DNA from 2 places in the Halomonas sp. HAL1 genome. Region 2 is predicted to be linked to the other one. Evidence: predicted binding sites of a transcription regulator. Region 2 holds the regulator's gene; the other holds the start of a gene.
What was found. Region 2 encodes sigma-54, which starts transcription at its own class of promoters, with help from an activator protein. Its sites were predicted from a motif close to TGGCACNNNNNTTGCTNT; they were not measured.
Positions count from the first base shown of each region.

Region 1: a site for sigma-54 is predicted at 9,113-9,130, ahead of Q3Y66_RS09360 (ammonium transporter). Genes of this name have one in related genera too.

Region 1 is NZ_CP130610.1:1,992,078-2,007,787, reverse strand. It holds gene nei (endonuclease VIII) at 106-927, opposite strand; gene uvrB (excinuclease ABC subunit UvrB) at 932-2,956, opposite strand; gene Q3Y66_RS09395 (OsmC family protein) at 2,992-3,399, opposite strand; gene Q3Y66_RS09390 (hypothetical protein) at 3,399-3,596, opposite strand; gene Q3Y66_RS09385 (folate-binding protein YgfZ) at 3,770-4,753, shown strand; gene Q3Y66_RS09380 (TatD family hydrolase) at 4,765-5,532, opposite strand; gene Q3Y66_RS09375 (peptide chain release factor 3) at 5,541-7,130, opposite strand; gene Q3Y66_RS09370 (putative motility protein) at 7,356-7,565, opposite strand; gene Q3Y66_RS09365 (FAD-binding oxidoreductase) at 7,704-8,945, opposite strand; gene Q3Y66_RS09360 (ammonium transporter) at 9,269-9,571, shown strand; tRNA gene Q3Y66_RS09355 (tRNA-His) at 9,673-9,747, opposite strand; tRNA gene Q3Y66_RS09350 (tRNA-His) at 9,782-9,856, opposite strand; tRNA gene Q3Y66_RS09345 (tRNA-Arg) at 9,937-10,013, opposite strand; tRNA gene Q3Y66_RS09340 (tRNA-Pro) at 10,105-10,181, opposite strand; gene folD (bifunctional methylenetetrahydrofolate dehydrogenase/methenyltetrahydrofolate cyclohydrolase FolD) at 10,439-11,311, shown strand; gene mtnN (5'-methylthioadenosine/S-adenosylhomocysteine nucleosidase) at 11,351-12,058, shown strand; gene pyrC (dihydroorotase) at 12,074-13,111, opposite strand; gene Q3Y66_RS09320 (hypothetical protein) at 13,304-13,720, shown strand; gene Q3Y66_RS09315 (ATP-binding protein) at 13,728-14,999, shown strand; gene Q3Y66_RS09310 (response regulator transcription factor) at 15,043-15,582, shown strand; gene Q3Y66_RS09305 (3-hydroxybutyrate dehydrogenase) at 15,652-15,710, opposite strand, start outside.
Region 2 is NZ_CP130610.1:1,543,008-1,558,717, reverse strand. It holds gene lptA (lipopolysaccharide transport periplasmic protein LptA) at 1-149, shown strand, start outside; gene lptB (LPS export ABC transporter ATP-binding protein) at 161-910, shown strand; gene Q3Y66_RS07315 (RNA polymerase factor sigma-54) at 1,034-2,449, shown strand; gene raiA (ribosome-associated translation inhibitor RaiA) at 2,548-2,856, shown strand; gene Q3Y66_RS07305 (PTS sugar transporter subunit IIA) at 2,861-3,331, shown strand; gene rapZ (RNase adapter RapZ) at 3,421-4,353, shown strand; gene Q3Y66_RS07295 (HPr family phosphocarrier protein) at 4,399-4,668, shown strand; gene pmbA (metalloprotease PmbA) at 4,672-6,012, opposite strand; gene yjgA (ribosome biogenesis factor YjgA) at 6,121-6,642, shown strand; gene tldD (metalloprotease TldD) at 6,654-8,105, opposite strand; gene Q3Y66_RS07275 (YhdP family protein) at 8,102-11,956, opposite strand; gene rng (ribonuclease G) at 11,959-13,422, opposite strand; gene Q3Y66_RS07265 (nucleoside triphosphate pyrophosphatase) at 13,490-14,071, opposite strand; gene mreD (rod shape-determining protein MreD) at 14,068-14,556, opposite strand; gene mreC (rod shape-determining protein MreC) at 14,556-15,485, opposite strand; gene Q3Y66_RS07250 (rod shape-determining protein) at 15,509-15,710, opposite strand, start outside.

The DNA.
Region 1 (15,710 bases), 450 kb from region 2:
GCCCTGCTGTCGGCAGCACTCCTCGGTAGTGTTCTGGCTACAGAAATTAGCGTTTTAGTTATTGCTAACAACAATCAAGATAACGGTATAAAATCATCGAAGCTATTAACTGCCTTGGCAATGCGGGCAATAGTAGAGCCTTCGCGATCCCACCATTCGGCGCTCGATCACCGAACCACAGCGGTGGCACTCAAGACCTGCGCGATCAAATGCCGCAAAACGCCACTGCTTACGTGACTCACCCGCTGCTTTAGCCTGTTCAATCCAGGCCTCTCGATTGGTCACACCTGCGGTTTGGTACGCTTGCCGAGTTGTTTCGATAATAGAGCGCGCAAGCGATTGTTGTTGATTGGTGGTGAGACCTATCGGCCGAGCGCTAGCTGGCAACTGGGTAAAGAATAAGATTTCAGAGCGCAGATAATTGCCGAGCCCCGCCACTAATCCTTGATCGAGCAACAGCGCACCCAGGCTTCGCCGGTGAAACTGCTTGAGATTTAATCGCTGCAGAACATCCGCGGGGGTTACATCCTGGCTCAATAAATCAGGACCTAAACGGGCCAAAAATGGGTGCTCGGTGAGATTGTCGCGATGCCAAAGCGAGATATCGGAAGCGCTGTAAAGACTTGCGCAGCGCCCTTCTGCCGTCAAACGAACGCGTAACGTGCGCTTTGTGGCGGGAGGTTTATCCTCACTATGCAGCTTCCAAACCCCATAGAGTTGATTATGTGAGTAAAGCACCCGCTCATCAGCAAACCGGATCAGCATTGCTTTGCCACGCGTATCTACCCGTGACACCTGAACACCAGTGAAAGAGTCTGCTTGGCTGGCAAGCTCGGGAAAGGCGAACCAAGCTTCATCAATTACCCGACCGCCTATCTGCTGTTGAACACGATCGGCCGCCCGACGAATTTCTGGCCCTTCTGGCATGCCGCTAGCCCAGCGCCAGCTGTTTTTCTTTCATTTGATGGAGCTGATCGCGCAGCTGCGCCGCCTCTTCAAACTCCAGGTTTTGCGCTGCTTCGAACATGGCATCCTCAAGCTTGCTAATCGCACCCAGCAGATCATGCTTATTCATGGTGGACACATCGTACTCAGCGGCGCTTTCCGCCACTTTGCGTTCACTGCCGCGCCGACGGCTGTTCTTTTTGCCCGGCGCTTGGGCGGCTTCCAGAATATCGGACACCGAACGCGTTATCGTCGTCGGCGTAATGCCATGCTCTAGATTGTGCTCAGTCTGCTTCGCTCGCCGACGCTCGGTTTCATCGATGGCTTTGCGCATCGAGTCAGTAATCCGGTCGCCGTAGAGAATCGCCTTGCCGTGAGCGTTACGAGCAGCACGGCCAATCGTTTGTATCAACGAGCGCTCGGAGCGTAGAAAGCCTTCTTTATCGGCATCCAAAATGGCCACCAACGACACTTCGGGAATATCCAACCCTTCACGCAACAGGTTGATACCCACCAGTACATCAAACTTGCCTAAACGGAGATCGCGAATGATCTCAACACGCTCGACGGTATCGATATCCGAGTGCAGATAGCGAACCCGAATACCGTGCTCGTCAAAGTATTCGGTCAGGTCCTCCGCCATACGTTTGGTTAACGTAGTGACCAGCACCCGTTCACCTACGGCGGTACGCAGACCAATTTCAGAAAGCAAATCATCCACCTGGGTACTGGCCGGGCGCACCTCGATTTCAGGGTCCAACAGACCGGTAGGCCGTACCACTTGCTCAACGATTTGACTGGCGTGTTCGCCCTCATAGCGCCCGGGGGTGGCGGAGACAAAGATAGTCTGCGGGGAAATCGCCTCCCACTCCTCAAACTTCATGGGTCGGTTATCCAGCGCTGAAGGCAGCCGAAAACCGTACTCCACCAATGTCTCTTTGCGCGAACGGTCACCTTTATACATGCCGCCCACTTGGGGCACGCTGACATGCGACTCATCAATAAACAGCAGTGCATCATCGGGCAGGTAATCAAAAAATGTCGGCGGTGGCTCGCCGGGCGCACGCCCTGATAGATAGCGGGAATAGTTTTCAATGCCGTTGCAGTAGCCCAACTCCAGCATCATCTCGATGTCATAAAGCGTACGTTGCTCCAGGCGTTGCGCTTCGACTAGGCGCTCATGCTTGCGCATCCACTCAAGACGCTGTTTGAGCTCTTCTTTAATGGCATCAATGGCGCCTAGAATGGTTTCCCGCGGCGTAACATAGTGCGATTTAGGGTAAATGGTCATACGCGGCACTTCGCCCTTGACGGCACCGGTCAACGGGTCGAACAAGCGAATCGTATCGATTTCGCTATCGAATAGCTCCACACGCACCGCTTCTTCATCAGAGTCAGCGGGGAAGATATCGATCACGTCACCACGTACCCGGTAGGTCCCGCGCCGAAAGTCCATATCATTACGGGTGTATTGCAGCTCGGCCAGGCGACGCAGGAAGGCGCGCTGGTCGATCAGTTCACCACGGGTAAAGTGGAGGCGCATCTTTAGATACTGGTCCGGGTCACCCAGACCGTAAATGGCTGACACCGATACCACAATCAGCGCATCCCGGCGCTCCAGCAGCGCTTTAGTGGCCGAAAGGCGCATCTGCTCAATGTGGTCATTGATAGAGGCATCTTTCTCAATAAACGTATCAGACGAAGGCACATAGGCTTCCGGCTGATAGTAGTCGTAGTAGGAAACGAAATACTCTACCGCGTTATCGGGGAAAAACGCCTTGAACTCACCGTAAAGCTGCGCAGCAAGGGTCTTGTTAGGGGCCATCACAATGGTCGGGCGCTGCTGCTGTTCGACGATGTTGGCCATGGTGAAGGTTTTGCCCGAGCCGGTAACGCCTAGCAGGGTTTGATGGGCAAGCCCCGACTCCAGGCCACTAATCAGCTCTTTAATGGCGGCTGGCTGGTCACCGGCAGGCTGAAATTTTGACTGTAATCGAAAGGCTTTGCTCATCGATGCTCCAAAAAGGAAAACTATTTTAAGGGTAACTAAACAAGACGTGTCTCTATCTCAACCGTGGACTCGGTCATCAAACGCTGGATGGGACAACGATGGCTGATTTCTTCCAGCCTGGCGCGCTGCACAGGGTCATTAATACCGTGCAGTGTTAAGGCGACACTCAGTTTATAAATACCTTTTCTTTCCTGACTATCATCGCGCTGTACCGTGACGGTCACTCCCTCAAGCAGCCATCCCTTTCGCTTGGCGTACATTTGCACGGTAACTGCTTTACACGTGCCCAAGGCGATATCGAAATAGTCGTGCGGATCAGGGGCACTGCCCTCGCCACCAACCACTGGCGGTACATCGGCATACAAATCTTCTAGTCCATCGACTTCAACACGCTGCCTAAAGGCATGGTTGCGCTCACTAATGACGGTAATAGGTATGTGCATTAGGATACCTTGATGCCTAGCTTGAGTTTTTCAATGGCGTTAATCAGCGTTTCGCGCTTTGCACGTCCATCGACATCAGCCCCGTGGCGGCCCACCTCGGCGCTGTCAACACCGTCCAGCATCATCAATGCTGTGGTAATTTTGTTAACCTGCTCGACCGATTTAACACCCTGGAATGTTAATGATTGCTGCGCCATACCGTTTCCCTGCCTATTGGCCTATGCAAGACTCCTACGAGGGAAAGAGTCTAGCACGCTAATAGTGCCTTGCAATTAATGCCGACTGCCCGCACTTAAGGGCAATACGTGCACACTCATTTGTCCGCAAGCGTAGAATGGCTGACAAATCACCACTTTGATCAGGAGTTTTTATGGCGACCGTTACCTCACGCAATACCGCCCTTGGCAGCGTCCGCCTAACTCACTTAGCCGCGCTGGATGTGAAAGGCGCCGATGCAGAAAAGTTCCTTCAAGGCCAGACTAGCGCCCAAGTCAGCCTAGCCGATGGATACTTTGCGCCGCTGACCTGTTTTTGCACACCTAAGGGCCGCATGTTAGCCAATGCTCAGTTGCTGCGCATGGGGGAAAACCATTTTCGGCTGCTACTCAGCAGTACCCTGTTAGAGAGTTTAGCCAACCATCTTAAAAAGTTCGCCGCCTTCTATAAGGCCGAACTGACGGCACTGCCTAACCTTACGTTCATCGGCACCGATGAGGGCGCCCAGTCACTCGCTGACCAACTTGGCCTGCAATTCCCAGAGCAGGTTGGCACCCACACCAACAATGATCAGCTCTGTGCGCTGCGCTACCCAGGTAAGACACCGCGTTGGCTATTGTGTTTCGAGCACGATATCCATGGCGACGAAATATCGATCCAGGACGACGACGAAGGCCGTAACGCATGGCAGCTTGAGGATATTCGCAGTGGCTTGGCGTGGTTGACCGATGCGCAGCAGGATCACTTTTTACCGCAAATGCTTAACTGGGAAGCGTTAGGCGGGATTAGCTTCAAGAAAGGCTGCTATACCGGCCAGGAAGTCGTCGCCCGCGCCCACTTTCGCGGGCAGGTTAAAAAGCGTCTGATGCATATTAGCGTAGAGGCGCAAGCACTATCAGAAGCGCTACCCGAGGTAGGCACCAGCCTGACGAACGGTGATGATAAAGCGGTGGGCGAAGTCGTGGTCAGCGCCTTTAACGAACAAGGCGGCGTCGAGCTGCTTGCAGTGATGAGTACCAAGGTCGTGGAAGAAACAACGCCCATATTTCTCGCAGGAGCGCCAGCCACCTTACTACCATTGCCCTATACGATTGAGCGCGTTGACCCCGAACAGCTGGCGGTTGGCTTTAATAACTAGCCTTCCGCTTTCTAAGCGTGAGGTAAGCCAAACAGCGTCGTGGCGTTATGGCTGCTTATGGTCGCGACCTGTTCCGCCGTTTGCCCGCGCAGGGCAGCCACCACACTACATACTTCCGCTACCCGGCACGGTTCATTACGCTTGCCCTGGTAGCCGCTTAGCGGCATATCAGGGCTGTCGGTTTCAAGCACAAAAGCGTCATCGGGCAGTGCCTTAACGGTTCGCTGCAACCGTTTGGCACGCTCATAAGTTACCGCGCCGCCCAATCCCAGCTTGAAACCTAAATCGAGAAATTTTTTCGCCTGCTCAATAGAGCCTGAGAAAGCGTGAATTAACCCAGCTTGAGGTAGCGCAAGCTGGCGAAGTCGCTTGGCGACCTTATCGTTTGCATGAACGCAGTGCACCACTACCGGCAGTGAGTGGTGCTTAGCGAGCCTCAATTGAGCATCAAAGTAATGCCACTGCGCGTCCAGTGTGTCGCTAAAGCGGCCATCAATGCCACACTCGCCCAACGCAACGGCCTCAGGGTGCTCGCCCAGCGATTGGTCGAGCGCCTCGATGTCGGCCTCTTGATGCTGTTGCATAAAGTACGGATGAAGCCCCAGACAAACCGAGGTGTCATCCCGCTCGCTCAGCGCCAGCACCTGTTGCCAGCGGGCCCGGGTTGTACCCGGCACCACAAAGCGCGCCACACCCACCGCTTTAGCAGCCTCAACCACCTCAGTTCGATCATGATCGAACTCAGAAAAGTCGAGATGGCAGTGCGCGTCGATTAACATACCAATACTTAGTGTTCTCGGGTGGGTTGGAAGCGAATGTCCGGCCAGCGCTCCTGGGTCATCTGCAGGTTAACCCGAGTCGGCGCGATATAAGTGAGATAGCCGCCGCCATCAATCGCCAGGTTAGTGCTGGCTTTACGCTTAAACTCTTCGAGTTTTTTAGCATCCTCACAGTAGACCCAGCGGGCAGTCTGCACATTGACGCCTTCGTACAAGCAGTCGACCTTGTACTCCTCTTTCAGGCGATGAGCGACCACATCGAACTGCAGGGTACCCACGGCACCCAGAATCAGGTCGTTATTGTCCATCGGCATAAAGACCTGGGTAGCGCCCTCTTCGGAAAGCTGCTGCAAGCCTTTTTGCAGCGCCTTCATCTTGAGCGGGTCTTTTAACCGCACACGCTTAAAGAGCTCTGGCGCAAAGTGCGGTATACCGGTAAAGCGCATATCTTCACCGACGGTAAAGGTGTCGCCGATCTGAATCGTACCGTGGTTATGCAGGCCGATAATGTCACCGGGCCACGCTTCTTCGACCTGCGAGCGGTCAGAGGCCATAAAGGTCAACGCGTCGGCAATTTTGACATCCTTACCAATACGCACATGGCGCATCTTCATGTTCTTTTCGTACTTGCCTGAACAGACCCGCAAGAAAGCAATGCGATCGCGGTGATTGGGATCCATATTGGCCTGAATTTTAAACACGAAACCAGTGAAGCGATCATCATCAGAAGTGACTTCCCTGGTGTCGGTTTCGTGGGCCTGGGGCGGCGGCGCGTATTCAACAAAGCCATCTAGCATTTCACGCACCCCGAAGTTACCCATCGCCGTACCGAAATAGACCGGCGATAGCTCTCCACGGCGATAGGCGTCCAGATCAAACTCATGGGATGCGCCGCGCACCAGCTCCACTTCCATGCGCAGCTCTTCGGCCTGGTCTTCACCCAACACGGCATCTACTTCAGGGTTATTTAGGCCTTCGATCCGCTTATCATCGGGGATACGGCTGCCTTGCCCCTGGGTGTAGAGGTGAACCACATCGTTATACAGGTGATAAACGCCCTTAAAGTGGCGCCCCATGCCAATTGGCCAGGTCATTGGCGCACACTGAATATTGAGTACCGTTTCGACCTCATCCATCACCTCAATGGGGTCACGAATATCGCGGTCCATTTTATTGATAAAGGTAAGGATCGGCGTTGTCCGCAGACGACACACTTCCATCAACTTAATCGTACGATCCTCAACGCCCTTGGCGCCATCGATCACCATCAAGGCAGAGTCAACCGCCGTGAGCGTGCGGTAGGTGTCTTCAGAGAAATCTTCGTGGCCAGGTGTATCCAGCAGATTGACAATACGCCCACCATAGGGGAACTGCATCACCGAGGTAGTGACGGAGATGCCCCGCTCCTGCTCCATTTTCATCCAGTCCGACGTTGCGTGGCGATCATTGCGCTTGCTTTTAACCGAGCCCGCTAGCTGGATGGCGTTGCCAAACAGCAGCATCTTTTCGGTGATCGTTGTTTTACCGGCGTCGGGGTGGGAAATAATAGCGAATGTCCTGCGAAGCTCAGCTTCACGGGCTAATTGAGTCTCTTTCATTGTGCCTCTTCAAATATAGGGTCTCATCCGCAGCACTCGATCAGAAGCTCTCGCTAACTGGCCAACGCGCGTTGAGCTATGTCCATTACGGCAATTGTAACGCTTGGAGGCGGCTGTTGTCGCGGGTGGTGTCAAACGTGACGCCCTTGAAAAAGACCAAAAAAAACGCTGAACAAGTCAGCGTTTTTATAACCTAGCAGCCTTCAATGGGGCCATAAAAAAACATCAAGCGTAGGTATTCACCTGGGTGCCTACACTTCCCTCTTTAGCCAAGTCAGGCTGCGCGCCAGTGTTCGCAGAGGCCATTATTTCAGTCACCTGATTAGCTTGCGTATCCAAGGCTTCTTTAAACACCTGCATTTGAGCCTGCTCAGCGGTTTGCGCTTGGTTCATGTACAACGATGCGCTTACTGCACTACTGATACCTACATCCATATTTCCACCTCATGGTGTGCAAACGTACCTACAAACTAGCAAAGCATTGAGTGACGCGCAAAAAACATCACTATTGCGAATGCTATCACTAATTACTATCGGCTTAGTCTGCCTAAGCGTTAATAGTGGTAGGTCTATTTAAAACCTGTCAGCGCGAAATGGCGCCATATCGATAGCCGTTGGCTGCCCTTCCATCATATCCGCCAACAAGTGGCCGGTAGCGGGCCCTAACGTAAAGCCTTGATGACCGTGACCAAAAGCAAGCCATAGCCCTGGATGACGTGGCGCTGGACCAATCACCGGCTTCATATCGGGCAGGCACGGCCGCGCACCTTTCCAAGGGGCTTCATCGCGGCGTTCCCCTAACGGAAACACGCTGCGCGCCACTTTCTCTGCCGCGCCCAGCTGGTTAACGTCGGCGGGGGCATCAAGGCGGTCTAACTCTGCCCCGGTGGTCAAGCGGATACCCGCATTCATCGGCGCCAGCAGGTAGCCAATTTCAGCATCCATGACCCAGTAATTTAGCTTGGCCTCTGCTTGTGGGGCGTAGTGCATGTGATAGCCACGCTTCACAAAGGTGGGGAAATGGTAGCCAAGCTCCTTCAGCCAGCTACCCGCCCAAGGCCCTAGCGCCACCACGACGTCGTCTGCTTCTAACGTTTCAGCGGCAGTACTTACCTGCCACCGGCCACCCACCTGCTGAACCGAGGTGATATCCGCCTGCAGAATGCGCCCGCCATCATTGCTGAATGCTTGAGCATAAGCCGCGACCAGCGCACCGGGGTCGGCCACGGTCCAAGGGTCGAGCCAGTGAATCGCGCCAATAATATGTTCGCTAAGGGAAGGCTCTTTCTCCATCAGCGCAGCCCGATCCAGTTGCTCAAATTGAACACCATAAAGACGGCGCGCCTCTTCGGCATCTTTTAACCGTGCGGCCAACTTTTCAGGGGTACGGTAAAGCTCAAGCCATCCCTGTCTGCGCACTAAGTGTTCCGCTCCGGCAGCCTCAATCATCGGGCCGTGAGTCTTCAGTGACTGCTGAATCAAAGATGCATATTCCGGCACGATTTTCTGGTAAGCCTTCGGCGCTGAATTCATCCAGTAGCGCAACAGTGGAGAAGCAGCATTCACCATGCCCGCAGGACGATAGCGAATATCAACCCGGCGGTTAGGCAACACGCTCAGGAGCGTTTTGACATCCCGTGGAAAGGGGTAAGGCCTAACAGCTTCTCGCTGAATAATGCCTGCATTGCCAAACGAGGTTTCTCGACCAGGCTGAAGACGGTCTACCACGGTAACCTCATGACCGCGCTGACGCAGATGCCAGGCAATGCTGACACCTACCATCCCTGCTCCTAAAACCACCGTTTGACGCGCCATGTTGATGCACTCCCCGCTGTCGATTCAGCACCATGATTGGTAAGTAATAACTATTTGAAAAATATCACCAAACCAACTGCATTAATATAGTAGAAAACGCTGTTTTAGAGCCAAAAATAAGTAATTAATGCTCCATAGCGAGCTAAAAAGGATGACAACACTATTAGCGGCATAACAATTGCTTAGTTTCTATTAGGCAACCTGAACGGTAGGCAATTGACGACGTCGTAACGGCCACTCCTCCTCTGCGAAAAACACATAAAGCACCAAAAGAAGCGCTCGCACCAAAAGATGCCCTCGTACTAGTGACAAAGGAAAACACCATGCCTGCCACGCTAAATCTGGATAGCTCGCTGATCGATACGCTCTGGGTACTCTGGGCAGCCGCTCTGGTATTTGTGATGCAAGCTGGTTTTCTATGCTTAGAGGCTGGCACAACGCGTACCAAGAACGCGATTAATGTCGCTATGAAAAACGTAGCGGACTTTGCGATTGCCGTCAGTGTTTTTTGGCTCATCGGATTCGGCATCATGTTTGGTGATTCGTCTGGCGGCGTTGTAGGCACGAGGTTATTCGGCAGACTGTTAGACGCTTCGGCTAGCAAGAACATGTTAATAAGAACGTAGGGATATAAAACCAGAAACGAGAAAATCCCTAAAAAGGGCCTAATCGCTGAAAGATAAAAGCTAAAAAAGAGGAGATAACAAGAAGGGAATATGCGGGGTAATGGGGTGGATGATGGGACTTGAACCCACGACCACCGGAGTCACAATCCGGGGCTCTACCACTGAGCTACACCCACCACAACCTAAAACTGGAAACGCAAATATTGTCACTGGGGTGGATGATGGGATTTGAACCCACGACCACCGGAGTCACAATCCGGGGCTCTACCCCTGAGCTACACCCACCATAGACAATCTTACGTAGAAACAAGTATTAAATGCTTGAAGATATGATTCTCTGACGGGTTGTTACCACTGAAATTAGGTGGCACGCCCAGCAGGAATCGAACCCGCAACCTACGGCTTAGAAGGCCGTTGCTCTATCCGGTTGAGCTATGGGCGCACAAAAAGCATTCAGAAACAACGAATACTGATGAGCACTAGACCACAACCAAAGCTTGAAAAAGCAAGCTACTACCTTTCACGTTTAGGTGTGGTCGGGATGGAGGGATTCGAACCCCCGACATCCTGCTCCCAAAGCAGGCGCGCTACCAGACTGCGCTACATCCCGATTTTTCATCACCCTAGACGCTACCGCTTGGTCCGTCTCAAGCGAGGCATATATTACTATTTTTAATTTTAAAGTCAACCATTAAAGTGATTGTTCGTGAAGGCGCTTTGCCTGGGTGCCCTAGCGTGCGAAAATTGCCGCCTTAGAAAGCGTAGCCAACTGCGCTAGCAGCACTAGGTACTGCCTTAAAAGCCATTACGTCAAAAGGCTTCGAGACACCGCCTAGCCCTTTTCCACGTCCACAGGGATTTCTCTACATGACTGCCCAACTAATCGATGGCAAAGCCATCGCTGCTACTGTTCGCCAACAGGTTGCCGAGAAGGTTGCCGCACGTAAAGATGCAGGCGCACGAGCACCGGGCCTAGCCGTAGTTGTGGTAGGAGATGATCCCGCCTCTCACGTTTACGTCAGTAATAAGCACCGCGCCTGCGAACAGGCAGGCATTCTTTCCTTCCAGCATACTCTGCCCACTGCGACCTCTCAGCATGACTTAGAAACGCTGGTTGATCAGCTCAATAGCGACCCGGCCGTAGATGGCATACTGGTTCAACTGCCACTACCCAAGCACTTAGATGCCGGCCCTATTTTAGAGCGCATTCGTCCTGATAAAGATGTTGATGGCTTTCACCCTTACAACATTGGTCGCCTAGCACAGCGTATGCCTGCGCTACGCCCTTGCACCCCTAAAGGCATCATGACCTTATTGGCGCAAAGCGATATCGCGCTACGCGGCTTGGATGCCACCGTGGTCGGCGCTTCTAACATTGTCGGCCGCCCTATGGCGCTTGAACTGATGCTGGCGGGCTGTACCACTACCGTATGCCACCGTTTTACCCAGAACCTTAAAGACCACGTTAGCCGCGCTGATATTGTGGTGGTAGCCGTTGGCAAGCCAGGCATCGTTAAAGGGGAATGGATTAAGCCAGGGGCTGTCGTGATTGATGTAGGTATTAATCGCCAGGACGATGGCACGCTAAAAGGCGACCTTGATTTCGCCGCCGCCGCTGAACGCGCCAGCTTTATCACCCCGGTTCCGGGCGGCGTGGGGCCCATGACCGTCGCAACGCTGCTCGAAAATACGCTTGAAGCCGCTGAACGGCACGATTTGACGCCCCAGGATCACGCCTGATTTATACATTTTCCCCCTTTTATGCAGGAGCATGGCGCAGTGCAACGTATTGGTATTATTGGCGCAATGGCGCAGGAAGTAAGCACCTTGGTAGCTCAGTTAGATAATGCAGAATGCTATGAGCATGCGGGCTTTGTTTTTCATACTGGCACGCGTTACGGCCTTGAGGTCATTGTTTTGCAGTCAGGGATTGGCAAAGTCAACGCGGCAGTGGGCACCGCTATTTTATTGGAGCGCCACCAACCCGACGCCATTATCAATACCGGTTCGGCGGGTGGATTTGCCACCGATTTAAAGATTGGTGACGTGATCATCTCTGATGAAGTACGCCATCATGATGTTGACGCCGTCGTATTTGGCTATGAGATTGGCCAAGTGCCTGGGATGCCCGCCGCCTATCAGGCCGACACGGCGCTACGAGACATTGCCCGTAACGCCATTGCATCATTAGGCGAGGTCCACGTCCGCGAAGGCCTGATCGCCACGGGAGACGCCTTTATGGCCGATCCCGCGCGCGTAGAAGCAACCCGCGCCCAGTTTCCCACCATGCTGGCCGTCGAGATGGAAGGCGCTGCGATTGCTCAGACATGCTATCTCTATGAGTGCCCTTTCGTCGTGATCCGCGCGCTCTCTGACATTCCCGGCAGCGGCGACAACCACCTCTCTTTTGATGAGTTTTTGGAAGTAGCTGCCGACCACTCATCGCGCATGGTCGATCAAATGCTGAAGCAGCTTAGCCAAGGCTAGCTGGGCATCTCACGGCTATGCCTTAATGGCCCATCCAAGCGATTCGCCCGCCAATAGCGGAATAATCGCCTCGCCCTGGGCATAGGAGTAGCTCTCCGGCAGTCGCCATTCGCGTCGTTCTAACGTCATGGTGTCAGCGTTAGGCGTCAGGCCATAAAAGCGCGGCCCGTTAAGGCTGGCAAAGGCTTCCAGTTTGTCCAAGGCATTCATTTCATCGAAAGCAGTAGCGTAAAGCTCAATGGCGGCGGGGGCGGTATAAGCACCCGCACAGCCGCAGCTTGACTCTTTAGCACCCTGAGAGTGAGGCGCGCTATCGGTACCCAAAAAGAACTTGTGGCTACCGCTGGTGGCTGCTTTCAAAAGCGCCTGACGATGCTGCTCACGCTTGAGAATCGGCAAGCAGTAGTAGTGAGGGCGAATACCACCGACCAACATTTTATTGCGATTGAACAGTAAGTGATGGGCGGTAATGGTAGCGGCCACGCTGTCCGGCGCTTGTGCGACAAACTCTGCGGCCTGCTGAGTAGTGATATGTTCAAACACCACTTTCAGCGTTGGGTGGCGCTCCAGTAACGGCTTCATTACGTTTTCAATAAATACCGCTTCGCGATCAAAAATATCAATCTCAGCGGTAGTGACCTCGCCATGCACTAACAGGGGCATGCCTACTTCAACCATCTTGGCAATGGTGGCATCACAATGGGCCAAGTCGGTCACACCTGACTCAGAATTTGTAGTGGCGCCCGCTGGGTAAAGCTTGACCGCTTTGACGATGCCGCTCTGCGCAGCGCGTTCAATCTCTTCGGGGGGCGTGGTATCGGTAAGGTAAAGCACCATTAAGGGCTCAAAAGCACTGCCCGCAGGTAAGGCGTCTAGGATACGCTGACGGTAATCAATCGCCTGAGAGGTTGTGGTGATCGGCGGGGTTAGATTAGGCATAATGATGGCCCGCCCCATCTGTGCGGCGGTATGGCCTACCACCGCCTTTAGCGCTTCACCATCGCGTAAATGAAGATGCCAATCATCGGGGCGGGTCAGTGTTACAGTGTCCACGGCGAGTCCTGTACTGGAGTGATGTCGGAAAAATGATAGCGACAGTATACGCAATTGCGCGATTGGATAAATCCACTCTTCGAGCACCACACATTTGCCCAAGTGTCGTATCATGATGGCACTTTTCTTAATGAACCCGTCTTAACGACTAGGGTTGATAGCTCGCGGTTAACGTTAAGGGCCCGATTGTTTATGCAGAATGTGCGGCGTTATGCGGATGTCATTGCCAGCCTGGAGGGCGTGTTATGGCTAAGCCTGGCTTGGTCAATTTCGCTGTCTGTCCATATGGGCAGCACGGAACCTACCCTCGCCAGTTTGTTAGTGATTGGTGCTCTCGTGGTGTTCTGTTGGGCGCATCGCCCGCTGCGTTATTTACTGGGTCGTTACCATATTCGCAAACGCCGTACCGATATGTGGATACATATTTTAGCCCTGCCACTGCTGCTGGCGATGTTCTTCCACATCATGCTGGAAGCCCTTTTAGGCAGCGCCTGGTTGCCGCCGAAAATGCTGCTATTTAATATCCTGGCCTCTGCTGGCTGGGCCACCTACGTCATGACGTTGTTTATTAAATTTGTTATTCATGGCCTAAAAACCAGGACTAAGTAAGTTCATCATGCCAACGGCTCTACCACTTCCGCTCTCTACACCCAACCGTAATTTAGTGCGGCTCACTATCGTGCGCGGCATCACCTGGACCGGTTTTTTACTGGCAATTATTGTGGGTGTCGAATTGCTCGCCTTCGATTTACCGGTGACGGCTGTGGTGAGTGTGGTGATCGCGATGGGCATACTCAATATCGCCACATGGTGGCGACTGGGGCGACCACGCGCTGTTACACACTTCGAATATTTACTGCATCTATTGGCCGACATCGCCGGGCTCACGCTACTGTTTTACTTTTCGGGCGGCTCGACAAATCCTTTTATTACTTACTACTTGGTGCCCGTCACGATTGCCGCGGCCACCCTGCCCTGGCGCCACGCCTGGATCATTGCCGCCTGCGCTATGGCGGGGTATACCTCTTTAATGTTCTCTTACTACCCAATCCCGCAATTGGGTCATATTAATAGCGACAGCCCCTTGAGCCTGCACATTTTGGGCATGTGGCTTAACTTTGGCCTTTCAGCAGGGCTGGTGACCTTTTTTATCTACAAAATGGCCCACGCATTGCGTAGCCGGGATCAGGCACTTTCCCGCACCCGAGAAGCCGCGTTGCGTAATGAACAGGTATTGGCAGTAGCCACTCAAGCCGCCGGCACAGCGCATGAATTGGGAACGCCGCTCTCTACCATGGCGGTGCTACTCAAAGAAATGCAGGCCGACGCGCTACCTGAGTCTGAACTGCATGAGGACATTACCCTACTGCGTCAGCAGGTGGACGTCTGCAAATCACGGTTGCAAAACTTAGTCTCTAATGCGGATAGGCGCCGAATGGCAGAGCCTGAAGTGCTTGATGCAGAAGTTTGGCTAGCAGGCGTTGTGCAGCGCTGGCTAGTGCTAAGGCCTGATGTGAGCCATCAGTTCGAGGTGGCTGAGAAGCGTAGCAGGCCATGGCTTGCGGTTGATGCCACGCTTGACCAGGCGTTAACGAATCTGTTGAACAACGCCGCCGACGCCAACCCAGAACACATTGCGATTCGTTTAGATTGGCAGGATGAAAGTGTGGTCATTGATATACGCGACCATGGCCCAGGGGTGGCCATGTCGATTGCCGACCAGCTAGGGGAAACGTTTATCTCCACAAAAAGCAAAGGCATGGGTATTGGGTTGTTTTTAACCCATGCCACCATCAATCGCTTTGGAGGTGGGGTAAGCCTGTATAATCACCCAGAAGGGGGGACACTAACGGAAGTTACCCTGCCCCGCTGCGCGGCACCGCATTAAACCCGGCTGCCCCAAGCATTGCCTTTAATAAATTGAGGACAACATGCAAACGCGAGACCAACGCCTGCTGATTGTTGATGACGATGAAATGTTTTGTCATGTGCTAAATCGCGCTTTAACGCGGCGTGGTTACGAAGTCATTGTTGCCCAAGATGCCGATCAGGCCCTGGCAATGGCCGCCCAGTACTTACCCACGATGGCGACCCTTGATCTAAAACTGGAAAATAGTTCAGGCTTAAAGCTGCTTCCCGAGCTACTTGCCATTTCGCCCCAGTGTCGCATTGTGGTGCTGACAGGCTACTCCAGCATTGCAACTGCCGTTGAGGCCATTAAGCTTGGTGCTGTTAATTATCTCTGCAAGCCGGTAGATGCGGACGACGTGCTAACGGCCTTTGAGCGCCAAAGTGGCGACCCTGATATTGAGCTGGCTGATAATCCACCTTCAATTAACCGCATTACCTGGGAGCATATTCAGAAGGTACTCCAGGAACACGACGGCAATATATCGGCCACCGCCCGAGCACTGGGCATGCATCGCCGCACCCTGCAGCGCAAATTACAAAAACGCCCAGTGCGGCGTTAGATTGTTGATTAGTTGCTCGCTGTCCAAGCCCCCACCCTACTAAAACGTTTATGGCGGGGGCCTGAACGTTTAATGCGCCGTCCAGCCAAGGTCTATATTAAAGCTTGATCCGGTCACCGCACCGGCGG
Region 2 (15,710 bases):
TTGACCAAGCCGAGCTGATCCAGCTCGAGGATACGTTCACCGGCGGGCGCCTTGAGTATTTTATTGACCGTGAAGTGATTCAAGCACGCTCTGACGTTGACGGCAGCGAGCCCCAGCGCATACGTATGACCCTTCAGCCTGAACAATAGGGAGCCAAGCCTTGGCAACTACAGACACTGCGCCAATCAAAACCCTATATGCCCATCACTTGGCCAAAAGCTATAAGCGACGTCGAGTCGTTAAAGACATCAATTTAGAGATCTCCCAAGGCAGCATCGTGGGCTTACTGGGCCCTAACGGCGCGGGCAAAACCACCTCGTTTTATATGATTGTGGGGCTGGTGAAATCCGATGCTGGCAAAGTGGGTATCGACGATGTAGATCTAACCCGCGCCCCAATGCATGAACGCGCTGCGGCGGGTATCGGCTACCTTCCGCAAGAAGCGTCTATTTTTCGTAAATTATCGGTTGCCGATAATATTATGGCGATACTCGAAACACGCAAAGAACTCAGCCGTAGCGACCGCGAGCAGCGCCTGGAAGCGCTACTTGAAGATTTTCACATTACCCATATTCGCGACAACCTGGGCATGAGCCTTTCAGGCGGTGAACGCAGGCGTGTGGAGATTGCTCGCTCACTGGCGACAGAACCCGCATTCATTCTGCTGGACGAGCCCTTTGCTGGCGTAGACCCCATTTCGGTGGGCGAGATCAAAACCATTATTCGGGCATTAAAGCAGCGCCACATCGGCGTACTGATTACCGACCACAACGTTCGCGAAACCCTGGATATTTGTGATATCGCCTACATCGTGGGCGATGGTCAAATCATCGCCAGCGGCTCTCCAGCCTCGATACTCACTAACCAGAAAGTGAGGGAGGTTTATTTAGGCGCTGATTTCCGCCTCTAGCTTATTTTTCACTTCTAATTAGCGCTCTACAACAACTTTACTACCAATGGCATGCTTATTGCACTTGCACCTGAGACCTACTCGCACTAGGGTGGAGCATTCTGATTAACGAGTGGTTCTCAGATGGTCATGAAAGCTTCTCTTCAACTGCGCATGGGCACACAGCTGACCATGACACCTCAGCTGCAGCAGGCCATTGCCCTGTTACAGCTATCAACGCTGGACTTACGTCAAGAAATTCAGCAGGCCCTAGATGCCAACCCCATGCTGGAACAAGAGGATGAATTTGGCGAACAGGCTGTCAGCGAGCCCAAAGAGGAAGAGTGGTCAGAGAGCATTCCCACCGAGCTCTCGGTAGATAGTGACTGGTCTGATACCTACCAAGATATGGGCAGTCACGGTGGCACCAGCAGCGAAGGACCTGATTTTGAGCGCCAAGCGGCTGGCCAGAGTCTTCATGGGCACTTGCTGTGGCAGCTAGCCATGACTGATTTTGGCGCGCGAGAGCAACTTGTCGCAGAAAGTCTTATCGACGCGTTAGATGCTAATGGCTATTTAACTCAGCCGCTCAACGACATACGTGAAGGGCTTCGCGCTCAAGGTATCGACGGGCTTAGCCAGCGCGAAGTAGAAACCATTCTGCTTAAGCTTCAGCAATTTGAGCCAACAGGAATATTCGCCCGCGACCTGCGGGAGTGCCTGATGCTGCAGCTGGCCACTCTTCCCGATGATACGCCGTTGCTGGTTCCTGCCCGCCGCTTAGTACGGCAGTTTCTGGAAGCGCTCGGCAAAGATGACATGCGCTTACTAAAACGCCGCCTGGGACTCGATGATAACCAGCTGGCTGATGTCATTCTCCTCATTCGTAGCCTTGATCCACGCCCGGGCAGCGCCTATGGCGATACCGATGATAGTTATGTAACGCCCGACCTGGTCGTACGCCATGACCACGAAGGCTGGCACTTAGAGCTCAATCCTGAGGCATTGCCAAGGCTGCGCATTCAGCCCGACTACGCAAGCTTAATAAAGCGTGCGGATAAAAGTCAGGACAATCAGTTTTTAAAAGAACACTTGCAGGAAGCACGCTGGCTGATCAAGAGCCTCTCTAGCCGCAACGATACGCTACTGCGCGTTGGACGCGAGATTATCACCCGGCAAATTGGCTTTTTAGAACACGGCGAAGAAGCCATGAAGCCGCTCATATTGGCCGATATCGCCGAGGCCGTGGAAATGCACGAATCGACTATTTCCCGGGTAACCACTCAGAAATTTATTCATACGCCTCGCGGCGTATTTGAACTCAAATACTTTTTCTCAAGCCAAGTCAGCGGCCAGGATGGAGACAGCCATTCAAGCACCGCTATCCGCGCTCGGCTTAAGAAATTGGTTCAAGAGGAGCCGCCAGGCAAGCCGCTTTCTGATAGCCGCTTAGTCACGCTATTAGGAGAGGGGGGAATTCAAGTAGCGCGTCGAACGGTGGCTAAATACCGTGAAGCCATGGGCATTCCCTCCTCTAGCGAGCGACGTCGTTTGCGCTAGCACAAATCAACGTTTTAGGGAAACTCTCGACAAGGGCTTTGCAACGCGGCAAAAAGGGTTACAATCGAAGTACAGTCCGATGGATAAGGAGTACGTCAATGCAAGTTAATATCACTGGTCATCACGTAGAACTGACTGACGCCTTGCGTGACTATGTCAACGAAAAGCTTGAACGTGTAGAGCGCCATTACGACAACATAACCACGGTGCAAGTCACCTTATCTGTGGAGAAAGAGCGCCAGCAGGCCGCCTGTACACTGCACGCAGCAGGTGCTGATTTACATGCGGAAGCCCTAGACAGTGATATGTACGCCGCTATTGACGCATTAGCGGACAAAATTGATCGGCAACTCGTTAAACATAAGGAAAAAGCACAAGCTCGCGCCCAAGGCGCAGGCGTGCGTTAATTCAATGACGTTGGAAACCATACTCCCCCCGGAACGGGTTCTCTTTGACGTACCCGGGGGCAGCAAAAAAAGGGTGCTGGAATTTTTCAGCACCTTTATTGCCCAAAATATCCCCAGTCTGGACAGCCAAGAAGTGTTTAGCCGTTTAATTGGCCGTGAGCGCTTAGGCAGTACCGGGATTGGTAACGGCGTGGCTATTCCCCATGCGCGTAGTCCTCACTGCTCGGCCCCGATTGCTGGTTTTTTAAAACTCGCAGAAGCGATTGATTTTGATGCTATCGACGGCGACCCGGTGGATCTGGTGTTTGTATTGCTAGTTCCAGAAGAGGCTGATGACACACATCTCTCTCTGCTCGGCCAGGTAGCTACCATCATGAACGATGCGGATACGCGTCAGAAACTGCGTAAAGCAGGCAGCCAGCGCGAACTACTTGAGTTGCTTACCGCTAAAATTCGTGAGCAAACAACCTCCTGAAAGCCTAAACCTGCCAAGCGGTACTCAACGGCAGGTTGTTTTGCGCTCGCCACCCTTAACGCAGCTTGATCAAAGCAAAGAGAGACTCTATGCAACTTGTGATCATTAGCGGCCGCTCTGGGTCAGGTAAATCTATCGCCTTACAAGCGCTTGAAGATCTTGGCTACTATGCGATTGATAACCTCCCTGCCATGTTGCTGGGGTCGTTGGTGGACGAATTACGCGACCAGGGCGACCGCGCCCATTTGGCGGTCAGTATTGATGCCCGTAACTTGCCTGGCGCCCTGGCACGACTGCCCTCTTTATTAGAGGATTTGCGGCAACGTAAAATTGATTTTCAAGTGATCTATCTGACCACTGATGCGCGCATCTTACTTGAGCGTTACTCCGCAACACGGCGGCGGCACCCGCTGACGCGCGATAGCGAAATGACGCTTGAAGAGGCTATCAATAAAGAAGAAGAAACGCTGCTCGACATTCGTGATCTAGCCGATTTATTGATCGATACCTCGCGGCTATCAGTTCACGATTTGCGTCGTCGCATTACCGACCAAGTCGCCCATCAGCGGCGCGACAAGCTCACGCTGACGCTTGAGTCGTTTGGTTATAAGCGCGGTGTACCGTTGGATGCTGATTTGGTTTTCGACGTGCGCTGCCTGCCAAACCCATATTGGGACCCAACGCTACGCCAATTCACAGGCCGCGATGCGAACATAGTGGCCTTCTTAAGCGGTTATCCTATCGTAGACGCCATGACTAACGATATTCAGGCTTGGCTTGAGCGCTGGCTGCCCGCTTACCAAGATAGCCAGCGTAGCTACATGACTATCGCGATTGGCTGCACCGGTGGGCAACACCGCTCGGTCTATATGGTCGAACAGCTAGCAGAGCGATTAGTACACAGTATGGGCGAAATTCAATTACGTCATCGCGAGTTAGGCTTGCAGTACACATTAAATGAACAGCTAGCTGCTCCGCCCGCCAGCACATCCCAAACCGACGAGCAGCAAGCAACTTCTTAAGCGCTTCTATCCATTAATGACACCACTCGGCGAAAAGGAACCAGGGTGCCAGAAAGAATTCTCACACTTACCAATCAACGCGGCCTGCATGCACGCGCGGCGACCAAACTGGTAAAATGCGGCCAACAGTTCACGGCGACAATACGTGTTCAAAAACAGCAACAGGTCGCTGACGCCGCCAACATCATGTCACTGCTGATGCTCGCCGCCCCTTGCGGTACCGAGCTAACCATCAACGCTGAAGGCGATGACGCCGAACAGGCGCTTGATGCTATTCAAGCGCTGTTCGATGCTCGTTTTGAAGAAGATCAGTAGCTTTTAATCTCCCGCTACGGTCATGGCATCAATTAACCAACTACCCGTGTGAACACTGCCACGGGTATCGGTGTCATCGCCAATCCCCACTAACCCGGCAAACATCCGCTCCAGGTTCCCGGCGATCGTAAACTCCTCGATCGGGTACTGTACTTTTCCATCCTCTACCCAAAACCCTGCAGCGCCACGTGAGTAATCACCGGTCACGCCGTTAACGCCCTGCCCCATCAGCTCGGTTACCCAAATCCCCCGGCCCATCTCTTTTAATAGACTGTCACGGGATTGCAGTGGTGCCACCAAACGCACATTTCGTGCCCCACCGGCATTACCCGTGGTTTGCATACCCAGCCGACGAGCGCTGTAGGAAGAGAGCATATAGCTGGCAATGCTACCCTGATCGATAAAACGATTATTACGGGTTTGCACGCCCTCGCCATCAAACGGCGAACTCGCTGTGGCACCGATTTCCATTGGACGTTCTTCAAGGCTGAACCAATCGGGAAACAGCGGCGTGCCAAGCCGGTCACACAGAAACGAGGCTTGGCGATATAAAGCACCACCGGCTAAACCACTCAGTAAATGACCAATCAAGCCACTGGACAGCGACGGGTCAAATAGCACTGGAAAGGTACCCGTGGGCGGACGTTTTGCGCCGAGCCTGCGCAGCGTACGCTCGGCAGCTTCGCGCCCTACTGCAGCGGGGTCGCGCAGTGCCTTGGGATCACGTGCAGAAGTGTAGTCGTAGTCGCGCTGCATACCGCTCGCATCCTGGGCAATCAGCATGCATGAAAGAGAGTGACTACTGCCCTTTTGGGTGCCTAAAAAGCCGTGGCTATTAGCATAAACGCGCACGCCTTCGCCACTCGAAAGTGATGCGCCATCCGACTGAGAGATACCGTCAACATCACGCCCCGCCTGCTCGCAAGCAAGCGCTAGCTCGATCGCCTCATCGGTTGTGAGTGCCCAGGGGTAATGCACTTCCAGATCGGGTAACTCGGTGGCCATCAACGATGCATCGGCCAACCCGGCGGCCGGATCTTCTCCGGTATAGCGGGCAATCGCCAGCGCTTTTTCTACCGCAGCCTGGATCGAGGCACTGCTAGCATCCGTTGATGAGGCACTACCTTTACGCTGGCCTACGTAAAGCGTCACGGCGATGCCCTGATCACGGGATAACTCAACCGTCTCAACTTCACCCTGGCGTACGCTAACACCTATTCCCTGATCGACGCTTGCGCCTACTTCGGCAGCATCCGCGCCCAAGCGCTTTGCCAACGCTAGCGCCTCTTCGGCCCGCGCGGTTAGTAACGACTGCTGCGCGGATGCATCAAATGCCTGTGCCATATGGCCTCCTTTCTCAACCGAATGTCTCCAAGAGAATGTCTTCGGCGAATCAATGTTGTACTCGCAGCTGGTATAATGCCGCAACGAATTTTATCTGTGAGCCACACTATGCGTAAGCAACGTCCCGACCCCGTTGAAGTAGAAGAGCAGGAAGAACGCCCAAGCAAGTCGCAACTCAAACGCGAAATGCATGCCTTACAGGCACTTGGGGAAACGTTAATCGCTATGCGACCGGCAGAGCGCGCCCGCTTTCCCCTTTCTGACGATATGCTGCGCGCTATCGAGGAAACCTCGCGCATTCGTTCTCATGAAGGCCGCCGCCGCCATATGCAGTACGTCGGCAAACTTATCCGTAAAGAGGACCTCGCCGCCATCCAAGGCGTGTTCGACTCCATTGATCAAGAGCAGGAACAGCGCGACCACGCGTTTCACCGTCTCGAAAAATGGCGTGAACGCTTAATTGACGAAGGCGATGATGCTGTTGACCTGTTCATGGCGGAGCATCCCGATGCGGACCGCCAAACGCTGCGTCAATTAATTCGCAACGCCCAGCGGGAGCGCGAGCAGGGCAAACCACCGACCAGCTCGCGTAAGCTCTTCAAACACCTTCGCGAAACCTTAGCGCTTTAAAAAAAACTTTTTTAAGACTGCGTGCCGCCAACGGTCAGCTCATCCAATTTGAGGGTAGGCTGGCCGACACCGACCGGCACGCCCTGCCCCTCTTTACCGCACACGCCAATACCAGTATCCAACGCCATATCATGACCAATCATGGATACCCGCTGCATCGCTTCTGGGCCGTTACCAATTAACGTGGCTCCTTTCACCGGCGCCGTTACTTTGCCATCTTCAATGAGGTAGGCTTCGCTGGCGGAGAACACGAATTTACCCGAGGTAATATCCACCTGGCCGCCGCCAAAGCTGACCGCGTAAATACCGCGCTTTACGCTTTTGATAATATCGCTAGGCTCATCCTGACCAGCCAGCATGACCGTATTGGTCATGCGTGGCATCGGCAAGTGGGCGAAAGATTCACGTCGCGCGTTTCCTGTGGGCGCCATGCCCATTAATCGGGCATTGAGCTTATCCTGCATATAGCCCGTTAAAATGCCGTCTTCAATAAGCGGCGTATACTGACCCGGTGTCCCTTCGTCATCCACGCTCATCGAGCCACGGCTATCCGATATCGTCGCATCATCGACAATGGTGACGCCTTTAGCGGCCACGCGCTCGCCCATCTTGCCGGCAAAGGCGGAACTGCCTTTACGATTGAAATCACCTTCCAGGCCGTGCCCTACCGCTTCATGCAGCAAGATCCCCGGCCAGCCGGATGCCAACACCACAGGCATTTGCCCTGCGGGTGCATCGATGGCTTCCAGGTTGACCAATGCCTGACGCACCGCCTCTTTGGCGTAATGCTCCGCCACTTGATCATCGCGCAGTTTAGCCATGGAGTAACGACCGCCACCACCGGCGCTGCCGCGTTCGCGACGCCCATTCTTAACTGCAATCACGCTGACATTGAAGCGCACCAGCGGGCGGATATCGGCCGCCAACGTGCCATCACTAGCCCTTACCAAAACCACTTCATAAGTGCCCGATAAGGAGGCACTTACCTGGCTAATACTGGGATCGGCAGCACGCGCCACACGGTCAGCCTGTTTCAGCATGGCGACTTTTTCTTCAGCACTCAGGCCGGCCAAGGGATCAATCCCTGCATAGCGCGACATGGCGGACACCGGACTAACCAGCTGCCCAGGCAAGCGCTTACCACTGCGCACAATGCCAGCCGCGGTGCGGCCGGTATCCATCAATGCATCAGCGGTAATTTGGTTGGAGTAGGCAAAACCGGTCTTCTCACCCGCCAGCGAACGCACGCCGACACCGCCATCGATATTATAACTGGCCTCTTTTACCTCGCTATCTTCCAGCACCCAGCCCTCTTGCCAAGTCCGCTGAAAATAAAGGTCGGCGTAGTCAATACCCGCGCCCATGGCGTAGCCCAGCCCTGTTTCCAGAGCGTCTAAATCCAACCCTCCGGGAGTCAACAGGATGGCTGCAGCGGTATCTACATCACTTTTATATGCGGTCATTGGGGGCCTTCTAAAGTAACCTGCGGCGAGGTCCAAGGGCCTCGCACGCGATAATGAAGCGTTGTGGCGCGATCTAGGGCGTCGCCAAACAGTTGATCGGCGAGGAATAGCGCGCCGCCGACGATGGGCGCACCAACGGCAATGGCCGCAATCGGCAAACTTTGCGTCACTGGCAGTGTGACGCCAAGCCGCTGGTCAAGTTCACGCGTTACAAGATCGACGTTGCCTGTCAACGTTAGGGTGGTGGCCGGGGCGTCAATTTGCAATGGGCCGCGAAGGGTTAACAGTCCACCGGTTACATCGGCGGTACCGTTGACACGGTCAAATGCAGTGCCCTGGCCGGTAACGTCAGAAAAATCCAAGCGCAGCCGTCGTAAGATGTTATCGAAATTGAGCAAGCCGATTAACCGCGCCGGTGCCGATTCCAGGGTGACGAAGCTGCCGTCACGAATGTCGGTGCTGATATAGCCATCGGCATGCCTTAACGCTAGTTGCCAGGGGGCGCCCGGCCAATCCAGCGAGGCCACCACATCGGTGCTGCGGCTGCGCATGGCCACAGGCTGGTCTAGGCGCTCAAGGGCGGTGCCGATATCCCCACCTTGAATTGAGATGTCCGCACGGGTGTGGCTGGAAGCGGCGTTACCCTCCCAGTGCAGCTCGCCTCGCGCGGAGAGCTGGCCCAGGGTCAAACCAACCGGAGTGAGCGAAAAGCGCTCTCCATCGGTTTTCCAGTAGGCGGTCAACGGACCGAAACGGCGTGGCCCCATGGAAATTTCGGCTAACCGTAATCGCCCATCAGGCACATCGGCCAGCCAATCAGGAATGGCGGCTGGCGCCTGGCGCTGGGTTTTAACCGCTTGCATCCAGGAGTCTGGCGTAGGCGCATCACTGTCATACTGCTTGTTAGCTAACGCCAGCAAACGATCGAGTGACAACGCTTCAATCGTCATATCCAAAGGCTGCGGCGATTGCGCATTATACTGCAAACGCCCGGTCACAAGATTACCGCTTAAATCCATATCAATGAGGCCACCGTTCATGCCACCGGTGGCACTAAGGCTGCCTAAACACTCATCTTGATAAACCACGCAGGGTGTCGATAACGCTACTGTTAAGGGCACCTGGCCGTTACCATTGCTGGGCGTAGACGCGCCTTCTGCCATTAACAGTGCAATCGCCTGCTGCCAAGCCAGCGGGTCAATACGTGGCACATCGGCATCAATGCTAAATCCAGCCTGAGTAGGCCAAGCGTGCGTGCGCGTTGCCTCATTGCCTAGATATAGCGACCCAGCAATAGAGCCATTGCGCTGCTGAAGTCGCGCGGAAGCAATATCAGCCAAACGGCTTTGGATCCGTCCAGCTTCAATGTCAGCCGTCACACTCCAGGGCCATGGCTGCTGGGCCGACTTGGCAAAGGGTGCCGGTAAATGGCTGGTGACACCGAGTAGACGGCTTTCCAGGCGCAGGGTTGGCGTGGGCATTAAGCTGACATTGCCTTGCCACTGTAGCTGCCCTTCTAACGGCAGGCGCCCTTGGCTGTCATTTAACCCAGCAAGCTCAAAAAGTGCAGAGGTCGCTACATTACCCTGCAGCTGTATTCTGTCGTTTTGGGTGTGGATATCTGCGGCTATTTGCCCGCCTAGCAATTGGCCACTGGCGTCACCCACCAGCCCGCTGCTCTCTCCGTCCTGCAGCCAAGCGAGGTCACCCTGGACCGACTGAAGCCGTAAACCCAGCGGCTGGTAAACCACTTCGGAGAAGCGTGGCAAGGCGTTAATTTCCAGTTGCAGCGCATCAGGCGTTTCCAGCGGTAGCGACAAGGCAATATCGCCATTAACATCGCCCGTTACGCGCAAATCACTCAGTGGGGAAAGATCAATATCGGGCATCGCCTGTAAAAAGGTCGTTAACGCCGAACCATCCGCCTTCAACTGGCCCGATAGATTAAGTATCTCATTCTCCATCACCACTTCACCCTCTGAAGCAGTAACACCATGGCTTTGAGCATGTTCAACTTCAGCCTTTAACACCTTATTTTGCCATTTTAGACGACCTTCAACGTCATCAAGGCGTGGCCAGCCTGGCGCAATCGGCAAATGGCCTTGTGTAATTGCCAGCGCAAGTGTGGCGGTAAAATCCTCAACGGTTACCGTTTCTCCTAAGGGCTGGCTTAGCTGTAACGACCCCTCGGTGACATAGCCACCGATATCGTTGAGCAGCCAATCGCGTAGCCCTTCATCCATCACACTAAGCGGCAGCCATTGAGCCAGTGGTCTGTCTAGCGCGTCCACCTCACTAAAATCTAGATCTAAGCCAAAATGGCCGCGCTGATTACCGGTGACTAAACCAAAACCACCCGACACCTGAGCGCCATCCCAGTCAACGCTGAGGTTCTTGCCACTCACCATGGTATTGGGACCATCGTATACCCACTCTACTTCTCCTTCGGCACGTCTTAACTGCATGGGAGCGGCAAAAAACTCGGGGAAATAGAGGGTACTGTCGCCGTCGCTGCTAAACAGTACACGGCCACGAAAATCCCGCGCCTGCACCCAGGCATCCAACGGGCCACCGCCTGGGGCCTGTTGCCAAGGCGAGACCTCGACACCGGTTAGGGCCGCATCGACTCCCCAGCGACCATCTTGCTGCCCAACGTGCAACCCCTGCACTTGCCCGCGGGGGGCAAGGGTTTGCAATACTCGCGTTACTGACTCAGGTAGCAATACATAATCGCGCCAGGCTGTCAGCGAGGCGAGTTCAAAGGCACTGGTGCGAACTTCCCACATCCCTGGTTGATGGGTGGCGTGCCAGTATCGCGGCAAGGCCGGGCCAACGCTGCCCCCGGGGGGTTGCGCCCACTCGACGCTCTCGGCGTCACCACTTAGCCAGGCCTCGCCCCCGTCGCCGTCACGCTGCCATAAGCCATTCGCTGCAATATCCCTTAGCACCGCGTATTGAACATTATGGCGAAGGGTTAACTGGGGCACATTGACGGCAACACGGGCTTCCTCAAGACGTCCAGCGCTCCAGCGGCCCCATAACCGCGCACTCCCCCCAGCCTGCTCTAAATAGGCGGCATGATCAGGACGGAACATAGCGGCCAACACTACCAATTGGTCAAGCTGAATATCCAGCTGCAGTGCTGCAGAAAAGTCGCTCAAGCCATGTTGACCGGGCTGCATCTCAACCTTAATTTCAGCCGCGGGAAGGGCAACCTTGCGCGCCTGCTGGAGGGATTCTGCAATATTGATCGCGCCTTCCAGCCGTGTGCGCCGTTCATCGCCAGTCAGCAGCAGCGTCTCGGCATGCAACATCACGGTATCGTGTCTACCATGCAGCACCACGCGGGTGTCATCTACCCATAGACGCTGGCGCAATATGAGTTCAGCCCAGTCATCAATAGCGGTCAGATCGACCTCCGGTTCAGCCGCCATTAATAGCGGCAACTCGGCCGGCTCAGGCCATTGCCAAGAGGCTCCCGTGCCTTGATAGAGATGAAACTCGGTTCCGCTTATGCGTGCGTCGCTAAAAATCGGCGCCATATTGACAAGCGACGCCCAGGTATCCAAACGCAGCCCCGCATGGTCCAGGGAAAACAGTGCTTGGCCATCAGGCGTTTCTGCGTTCAACCCATCAAGGCGTAACAGCAGGTCGCTCCGGGCGAAGGAAAGCGATAACCGCTCAATAGTAACCGGCACGCCAATACGCGCTTCAAGCAGCGCTTCAACGCGGGGGGTAAGAGCGTCGGATTGACTAAAAGCCAAGCGAAGCAGTAGCAGCAACACAGCGGCGCTACCCAGCAGCCAAGCCGCTATCAGTAAACTCCAACGCACCAGCGAACTAGTCTGCATGATTACATCAGTACGATATCGTACTGCTCTTGGGAGTAGTGCTGTTCAACCTGGAAGCGGATCGTTTTATTAATAAATGTCTCCAGGTCTGCTACCGCAGCTGACTCCTCATCTAATAGACGATCAACGACTGACTGCGAGGCAAGCACCATGTAAGTTTCGGCACTGTAGGCGCGCTCCTCTCGGAGAATCTCGCGAAAGATTTCATAGCAGACCGTTTCCGGGGTTTTCAGCGTTCCACGGCCACTGCAAGTGGGGCAGGCTTCACAGAGCGTCTGCTCCAAACTTTCCCGGGTACGCTTACGAGTAAGCTGAACAAGGCCTAGTTCGGTGACGCCGGTACACTTGGTTTTGGCGTGATCGCGCTCTAAGGCTTTTTCCAGCACCCGCAATACCTGCCGCTGATGCTCAACATCAATCATATCGATAAAGTCGATAATGATAATGCCGCCCAGATTACGCAGCCGAAGCTGGCGGGCAATCGCCGTCGCTGCTTCAAGATTGGTCTTGAAAATGGTCTCTTCAAGATTGCGGTGCCCCACATAACCACCGGTATTCACATCAATGGTGGTCATGGCCTCAGTGGGGTCAATGACCAAATAGCCACCAGACTTGAGCTGTACCTTACGGCCTAACGCTTTCTGGATCTCATCTTCGACGCTGTAGAGATCAAAGATGGGGCGCTCGCCGGGGTAGTACTCAATACGCTCAACCGCAGCAGGCATAAACTCTTCAGCAAACTCTACCAGCTTGACGAAGTTTTCTCGTGAGTCGATACGCACTTTTTCGATATCGTCGCGCATAACGTCGCGTAGCGTACGCATAAAGAGCGGTAAATCATCATAAATCACGCTTTGGGGCGTCGCGGTAACTTTACGCTCACTTACCTTGCGCCATAGACGCAGCAAGAAATACATATCGCCTTTCAGTTCTTCATCGCCCACCCCTTCAGCGGCGGTGCGAACAATAAAGCCACCCGTCACTTCCAGCGTTTGCTCTGCTACGCTGCTATCCAGCAGTGCCTTTAAGCGCTCGCGTTCACGCTCATCTTCAATGCGCTGCGATACGCCATGGTGCGGCGAGTCCGGCATGTAGACCAAATAACGGGAAGGGATCGAAAGGTGCGTGGTTAAGCGCGCCCCTTTGCTACCAATAGGATCTTTAGTGGCCTGTACCACCAGCGCCTGCCCCTCGTGAAGCAACTGACCGATAGTTTGCTGCTCATCTGGAGGCGTACCTGGCGGCATTACTTCATGGGCATGAATAAACGCCGCCCGCTCTAAGCCAATATCAACAAAAGCAGCCTGCATTCCAGGCAGCACACGCACTACTTTGCCTTTGTAGATATTGCCCACGATACCACGCCGACGGGAACGCTCGATCAGTGCCTCTTGCAAAACACCATTTTCAACCAGCGCGACGCGGGTTTCCATTGGCGTTAAATTGATGAGAACTTCACCGCTCATGCAAAATTCCTTGTTGGTTGACGTATTCCTTGCCAGCGATCTAGGCGGCGCTCTCATCCAGAGGGAGTTAAACGCGCTGCCAGATGGGGACTCCCTGTCGGCGTAGCAAGTGTGTCGTCTCAAACAGTGGTAGCCCTACCACCGCCGAATGACTGCCATGAATCTGTTTTACAAATATGGCTGCTAATCCCTGTATTGCGTACCCACCTGCCTTATCAGCGGGCTCGCCGGTACGCCAGTAGGCAACAATCTCATGTGCTTCTAATTCTCGCATGGTCACCTGGGTGGTCACGCAGCAGGAGAGCATACCTTCAGGCCCACTCACCGCCACGGCGGTCAGCACTTCATGCTGCCTACCGGAAAGCAGCCGCAGCATATCAGCCCCCTGCTCGGCATCCACCGGTTTACCTAGAATTCGCCCATCAACGACGACAGCGGTATCTGACCCTAACGTAGGTAAGTCAGTTAGGGGGGATGCCGCCTTGGCTTTGGCAATCGCTAAGCGCTGTACATACGCTTGGGCCGACTCACCAACCAGCGGTGTCTCATCAATATCACAGGGGTGAACCGTAACCGACACACCAATAGATTCCAGCAAGGCGCGACGGCGTGGTGAGGCAGACGCTAAGCATAAGACAGGTGCAGTCATGAAGCGGCCAACCGACGCTCAAATGCTTGGAACATGGTAGAAAGCCACGGCCATAAAAATGCACTGATCAGCGAGGGAATTAAAAAGGCCAGGTGAATCGAAAAATCACCCACGATGGTGCGCAGCCACTGCGCGACGAGCTGCACTAAGCCGAGCAACACCAACACGAGAGCCGACTGTTGTACCAGTGAATAAGCCCGGAAGCGTGGGTACACCAATGCACAAAGGAACGCTAAGAGCGAATAGATGAGGGCATGCTGCCCAAGCGCGGTGCCTTCGATTAAATCCATCAAAATGCCTAGCACAAAGCCATGAAAAACGCCGACTCTGTCGGGAGCTCGCATACACCAGTAAATTAGCATAAGCCCCAGCCATTCAGGCCGATATACCTGCCAGCCATCGGCCAGCGGCATGACTTGCAAACATAACGCCAATAGCAGGCTTAGCCAAATAGCTAAAATAGGCACAACCGGTGCGCGCGCCATCAGGGCACCTCTTGATCGGGATTAGCAAGCCGTAGCGAGGAGCGTAACGCCTCCGCCGAGATATCCAGCGTTTCATCCCACGCATGCTCTTCCACTTCCACTCGCGGAGGCGGAAAAAGCAGCAAGAAGTGGCGCGAACGTTGTAACTGCGCCATGGGTTCGGCCGTTACACGCGCAAAGGGCTGACCAGGGTCGTGGAAAACCTCTGTTACGCGTGCGACGGGATAACCCGGCGGGAAACGCCCCGCTAACCCTGAAGTGGTCAGCAAGTCACCCTCGCGAATATCCGCCGTATCGGGGACATGCATCACATTAACACTGCTGTAACGCCCTGCCCCCTGAACAATAAAGCGTAAACCATTACGATTTAACTGGACCGGCAAGGCATGACTGGCATCCGCCAACAGCAGCACGCGACTAGAGTAGGCAGAGACAGCGGTAATTTGACCCACCAAGCCAGAGGCATCAATCACCGGCTGCCCCACGTAGGTGCCATTACGGTGCCCACGGTTAACCACCATTTGATGACTAAAAGGGTCATTATCCAGCGATAAAAGCTCCGCTGTGATATAGGGAATATCACGACGTTCAGCGGCCCTCAGCAATTCGCGCAGCTCGCTGTTTTCCGCTGTTAAATTCGCCATTCGCTGACCACGATGGGAAAGGGTAAGGATCTGCTCACGCAGGCGGCGGTTTTCATCCACCAGAGCCTGCTGATCAGAAAGCGCCAGCGACCCCCAATTCAACAGGTCGCTAGGCACGCTAACCACCCATTGGATAGGGGCAACAACTGTCGACAGTTGCGCGCGCACTTGTTCCATACGCGTGAAACGCTGGTCGACAAACATCAAAGCACTGGCAGCCAATACGCAAAAAAACAGCCGATAGCCCGGCAGTGGCCCGTGCGAAAACAGCGGTTTAATAGGCAATCCCCCGCAATTAACCGCTGCGATTAGTCGCTCGACAGCAACTCAAAGGTGTGCTGATCAATCATTTCCAGCGCTTTACCACCGCCACGAGCAACGCAGGTCAACGGATCTTCAGCCACAATCACCGGCAAACCTGTCTCTTCAGCAATGAGCTTATCCAAATCGCGCAACAAAGCACCACCACCCGTTAACACCAAGCCACGCTCGGCGATATCGGACGCCAAT